2 regions of the Marisediminitalea sp. genome follow, and region 1 is predicted to be linked to the other one. Evidence: predicted binding sites of a transcription regulator. Region 1 holds the regulator's gene; the other holds the start of a gene.
The links. The regulator sigma-54, encoded in region 1, starts transcription at its own class of promoters, with help from an activator protein. The targets are predictions, from matches to a motif close to GTTGGCACGNNNNTNGNNT.

Region 1 (3,161 bases):
CGGCCAAGCAGCGCGCTCAGCACGGCTTCTTTTTCGACTTCGGGATTTGTCTGAGCAGCAATGTCGCTGATGATTTCAAGAATTCGCTTCTTGCTATTGCACTGAACCGCACACTCGGTGCGGTCCAGGCTCACTAACGCTTGTATATTCATAAGGTTGGTGACTTAATGTTTTTTGAGTTTTTCCTTATGCTTGATAACCTGGCGATCCAGTTTGTCTACCATGCTATCAATTGCTGCATACATATCGGAGTCTTCAGACGAAGCAAACACTTCTGCACCACTGAGGTGAACGGTGGCTTCAGCTTTTTGATTCAATTTTTCTACGTTAAGGATCACATGTACATTGGATATGTGATCAAAGTGTCGCTCCAGCTTACTGAATTTAGTATCAACATAATTACGCAAAGAATCGGTTATCTCGACGTGATGACCAGTCAGATTAATTTGCATAGTTCGTCTTCCTTATATTTCGGCCTAAATTAGGCTCTTGCGTTGGTTAGACGGTGGAATCGAAAGTGATTCCCGGTATTTTGCTATTGTCCGCCGGGCAACTTTAATGCCTTGATCAGCCAACAATTGAGCAATCTTGCTATCGCTGAGCGGTTTACTGGGTTTTTCTGCGGCAACCAGTTTCTTAATTAATGCACGGATTGCAGTCGACGAACACTCGCCGCCTGACTCAGTGGCAACGTGGCTCGAGAAAAAGTACTTCAACTCAAAAATACCACGCGGTGTGTGCATGTATTTTTGAGTCGTAACACGCGAGATGGTCGACTCGTGCATGTCTACCATTTCCGCAACGTCATTCAGTACCATGGGCTTCATCATTTCCGGCCCGTGCTCAAAAAAGCCAAGTTGCTGTTGCACAATACAATTAGCAACTTTCATCAGCGTTTCGTTACGCGACTCCAGGCTCTTAATGAACCATTTTGCTTCTTGCATGTGCGAGCGTATAAATTGTGAATCTGAACTGTTTCTCGCCTGGCGACTCATGGCCGCATACTGCTGATTTACACTCAGCTTCGGTAAACTGTCCGGGTTGAGTTCAACTACCCAACGGCCATTGCGTTTGGTTACCGACACATCCGGGATCACGTATTCAGGCTCTTTGGTAATCAAGGCACTGCCGGGACGCGGGTTCAGTGTTTGTAACAAGCGCATGGCTTCGCGCAAATCGTCTTCTTTCAGACGCGATTTACGCATAAGGGTTCGATAATCTTTGCTGCCAAGCAGGTCGGCGTATTCTTCGATTAGCAGTTTGGCTTCGTTCAGCCAGGGGGTGTCATCTGCGAATTGTTTTAGCTGGACCAGCAAACATTCCTGAGGCGTGCGCGAGCCTGACCCAATCGGGTCGAACATTTGAATGCGTTTAAGGACACATTCCACCTCGTCCAATTCAACCAGTTCTTCCATCTCATCTTCAGTATTAACGCTCTGAAGGATATCGTCCAGGCTAACTGTTAAATAACCTGATTCGTCGATTGAGTCGATGATGGCGATGGCAATAGCGCGATCCACGTCACTAAAGGGTGTTAAGCGCATTTGCCACAGCAAATGGTCTTGAATGTTGTCGGTGGTTTCACCCTGGAAAATTTGTTCGTCGTCGTTGGACGCGGGGCCAGGAGCGGGCGCAGAGCCTGCTGAATAGTACTCATCCCAGGTGCTGTCGATGGGTAATTCGTCGGGCAGCTCGTTTTTTTCTAATGCTTCGTTGGTATCCAGGCTTTCGCTACTTGCACTGGGCTGCACGTCGTTGTCGGCATCCAGATTGCTCTTTTCGATAGTGTCGTTGTCGCTGCCTTCATCAACTTCCAGCAACGGGTTGGCGTCCAGCGCTTCCTGAATTTCCTGTTGTAAGTCCAACGTAGAAAGTTGCAGCAGTTTAATCGCCTGCTGCAACTGCGGCGTCATGGTAAGTTGTTGACTAAATTTGAGTTGTAAAGATGGTTTCATCTACTTCTTTTCTTAACGCCCTGTTATTGGATGGGGTAACGCATCAAGCTTTTTCATGTTTACCTTAACTATAGCCTGAATTGCTCACCCAGGTATACATCCTTCACTTTTTGATTACTCAAAACCTGTTCAGCGGTGCCTTGTGCAATAAGTTCACCCTGACTCACTATGTACGCTTTTTCACATACATCAAGGGTTTCGCGCACGTTGTGATCGGTAATCAAAATACCGATGTCTCGGTCGCGTAAATGCTGAATGATCTTCTTTATATCATTAACCGAAATTGGGTCAACACCTGCAAAGGGTTCATCCAGTAAAATAAACTTCGGGTTAGCGGCCAGAGCCCGGGCAATCTCTACACGGCGGCGTTCTCCACCCGACAAACTCATCCCTGTACTATTACGTATATGGTTAATATTGAATTCATCAAGCAGGGCATCGGCTTCATTTTGCCGTTGCTCTGCATTTAAATCTTTACGGGTTTGCAAAATGGCCATGATGTTGTCGAACACGCTGAGCTTGCGGAAGATCGACGCTTCCTGCGGTAAATAGCCAATACCGTGGCGGGCCCGTTCGTGCATTGGATGGCGTGTAAGGTCCATATCGCCGATGCGAATATCGCCTTTATCCAGCGGTACCAAACCCACAATCATGTAAAAGGTCGTGGTTTTACCTGCACCGTTGGGGCCAAGTAAACCCACAATCTGGCCAGTAGAGACTTCTACACTTACATCCCTTACAACCTGACGGGATTTATAGGACTTAGCTAGGTGTTTAGCAGTAAGGGTAGCCATTAGCGCGGCTCTTCCTGGTCGTCGTTGTCAGGCGTTGGCTTCTTGGGCTTTTTGTCTTGCTTAATGGCGTCAATGGTTTCGGTACTGAATACCGTTGTAACCCGGCCATCGCCGCTGCCATCGCCTTTAGCCATAAGCTGCTCTTTTTCCATGTTGTACACAATGGAGTCGCCTTTTACGACGGAGCTGTTCTGAATCAGTTCAGCCTGCCCGTTCAGGGAAATCGTGCGGCTGCTAACTTCATAGCGAATTTCAAACGCGCGGGCTTCTACGGTACGACCATCATCGAGCTTCTGGCGGTAAACCGCTGGCTTGCCGGTAGCGGAAAAAACCTCTTTTCCTTTTCCTTCGGTGGCTTCTACCTCAACCCGGTCAGCCAGAATGTTCAGACTGCCCTGAACTATTTGTACAT
Region 2 (3,161 bases), on a different contig from region 1:
CGGGTTTATTTGCTGATTATTTGTACGTTGTAGTAATCTGACACACTACTCACGCTGTTTAAAAGGAAGTCGACATGATTAATTCACTGGCTCTGGAGTTACTCCCCATCCACGGAAAAGAAGACCAGCGTCTGCGAGTTATGGTCGACGGTAAACCCTTGTTATCCATGTTCGAGACCTATGAATCGCGCTTCACCGATACCATTGCCGGTGCCTATACAGACTGGCTAACCGTTGGCGATCTCAAGCTTCGAATGCTGAGCAGCGGAGAACGATTTATGCCATTGGCGTGTGACTGTGGAGAATGGGAGTGTTGGTTCGTTACCGGTGCCGTTCACATCAGTGATGGTTTCGTCAGTTGGCAGCATTGGCGAAATCCCTATCGGGATAAGCAAGTTAAACCATCCAACGAACACTGGTGTTATAAGGATTTTCCTTCAATCGTATTTGAGGAGTCACAATACAGAGCGACAATAGCCGACGCTATTGCCGCATTGTAGAACCGTTATCGTTTTGCCACAAAGTCATTAGGCTGAATATTACCCAGCAGGCTGTCGTCGCTGGCAGTGACTAACGCATTGTCAGCATAGGCTTCAACAACGGTTACCGTGACAGGGTGAATGCGGTATTGCAAGAACGTCTCTCCGCGGGGGTTATTGACCTCCTGAATTTGATACAACGCCAGTTCATCACCTACCATAACGCCGTGCTGGCGCCCTAACGACACTGACAGACTGTTGTTGGCAACAACCTGAATTACCCGCCCCGTTGCCGGCACACAGGCCAACGACAAATCAATATCGCTCTGCATTTGCTGGATTTGTTCTTGCAGTGATTGACCAAACGCACTTTGCCAGAAGGCATGCGTACTCGCGTCTAATTGTGCAAACTTATCGAATTCCCACGCAGCAGACATACTGTAAGTTTTAGAAAAGATCGGGGCGCCATTTACACCATCAATAAGTTCGGTCTTAAAGCGAAAGCTGCGGGTTGGCGCATTGTCTTTCCAGAATGCTAACGCTGAATGCTGCGGACGATGCACACTGATGTCTTCTATAACGCCAGTCAAAACAAATTGCGCCTGAGTTTGTGCTGCCAGTGCTGTGGCTTGAGCTCTCACCTGACGAGCTTGCCACCTAACAGTATACGGCTCAATCGTGCTTATCACACCGTATTGGGCTGTGGTGTCAAAGGCGTATTGCAGTTTTTGCGCAAGTTGCTGACCAATTTCCTGAATTTGCCCATCCTGAGTGTGCTGACGTTCCATTACGGGAAAATAACTGGTTGCAATGGTTTTGGTATAGCCGGCCGACGCGCAATGTTGGTCTGTGGGAAAAATATCGGCACGGACACGCACCGTCACGAAGTCGTCGTGCCAGGTTTCTGACACCAGTTGCAGCTCTTTTACTTCGCCTGAGGCAGAAATTTCCATGCGCTCGCTGTTAAGCAGGCCATTGGTTAGTTGCTGGACACTGGTTACTGATGCCCCGGCGAACAACATCGCCTGTCTCAATGCTTCCTGCGTGGCCTGTTGCTTGGCTTGTACCTTGTTGCCGTTAAGCACGGCCGCTTGCCCCTGAGTTTCAAACCAGGCGGCATAAGATTGCCCGCACAGGCAAGTAAACAGGCAGAATGCCGCCCATAAAGACCGGCTGACGCCCGCTGCAAAATTCGACTTATTGCACATATTCATACTCAATCGCTGCGTGTTACCTTCATCGTCGAAGCCTGTCAGTACTGGCTTCATACGTGTATACGGTGCATTTTCTGTGCTTCGTACACGGGTTATTCGACACAGACAGTGTCAATTTATACACACTGATAGCATTTTTTGTTCCGTATTTTACCTGGGCACGGTTATTGCGTAGTCATTGCCATTACGTTGGTCATTAAACGGTGCAATACATTATGATTTTTTCGCAAACGTCTACTCAGATTCTAAGGTCACTGGCTGTCGTTGTTGCAGTACTTATTGCAACAGGCTGCACGTCGATGTTCGACAAGCACGTAGAGTGGGAAACCGTTGAGCCAACGGAGTATCCGGTACTTACCGCAGTAGGTTATGCGCCTATCGGCTCGCAAATGGGCGTGAATGATGCGGAAAAAAATATCATGGCGATGAAAGCTTCCAAGCTGGATGCGTATCGCGAACTGGCCGAGCAGGTATACGGGCAGCGTATCAATGGCAAACAGTCACTGGCAAACATGGTGATCAATAATGCCCAGCTTCAGGCTTCCGTAGAAGGGGTGATCCGCGGAGCGAAAGTGGTGAAAGCCTATCCGGTAGGTGACGACACTTATGCAACCGAACTGCAGTTAGACATGCAGCAGGTATATAATATTTATTTGTCTACAGCACGCCCGCAGCGGGTGAAGAACGTGCGTTACTATTAATCGGCAGTGGTCGACAACTGAACCCCCATACCAAGTGAACTGAATCCGGTTATTTGCCCTTCTGTGCTGATGTGAGTTCGCTTGCTATAGTTATTCCGAACGATAAAAAAGGCCTTTGGAAAACCGGCCTCAACTAACGACGGAATTATCATGAGAACAGCACTACTGGCGGTCCCTTTTGCGATCGCGAGCTGTTGCAGCCTGATCGGTTGCAGTAGCACGACTTCAACTCCCTCTCAGTCTGCGAATCAATCCGCACAGGCAATCACCGTGGCGACAGCGGATAGCCTGCTTACCGACTTCCTGGACAAGGAATGGCAACGCTTCATTACCCAGAATCCTGAAATGGCCAGTTATTACCGATTAGGTGATGAGAAGCTTCACGGTCAATGGAGTGACTTGTCGATGGTCGCCATCCAGCGCCGTCACGAGGAAGACAAACAAGCGCTGTCCCGGTTATACGCTATAGACAAAAAGGCGCTTTCCGAACAGCAACAGCTGAATTACGACTTGTACAAGTGGCAACTAGAAATGGCCATCGATGAGCACCAGTTCCAGTCGTATTTAATGCAGGTTAATCAGCGAGGTGGGGTGCAAACCCTCGATAACTTTGCCAATTACGTTCCTCTGGAAAGCGTTGCCGATTACGAGCGCTGGCTAGCGCGATTAGAAGCTTTGCCAACGCTTGTTGAACAGACTACCGCATTGATGCAGTCAGGTATTGAAAAGGGCGTCATGCCGCCGCGTGAAACCTTGTCGAGAGTCTC

Region 2: the regulator sigma-54 is predicted to act here: its motif matches at 1,848-1,866, upstream of AC4MRN_RS03570 (LPP20 family lipoprotein).

The regions. Positions count from the first base shown of each region.
Region 1 covers NZ_CFIDRX010000069.1:9,972-13,132, forward strand. Annotated here, with positions in the region: gene ptsN (PTS IIA-like nitrogen regulatory protein PtsN) at 1-152, opposite strand, end outside; gene hpf (ribosome hibernation promoting factor) at 165-452, opposite strand; gene AC4MRN_RS10625 (RNA polymerase factor sigma-54) at 477-1,955, opposite strand; gene lptB (LPS export ABC transporter ATP-binding protein) at 2,024-2,749, opposite strand; gene lptA (lipopolysaccharide transport periplasmic protein LptA) at 2,749-3,161, opposite strand, start outside.
Region 2 covers NZ_CFIDRX010000014.1:33,362-36,522, forward strand. Annotated here, with positions in the region: gene AC4MRN_RS03560 (hypothetical protein) at 75-500, shown strand; gene AC4MRN_RS03565 (flagellar assembly protein T N-terminal domain-containing protein) at 506-1,747, opposite strand; gene AC4MRN_RS03570 (LPP20 family lipoprotein) at 1,993-2,394, shown strand; gene AC4MRN_RS03575 (DUF885 domain-containing protein) at 2,545-3,161, shown strand, end outside.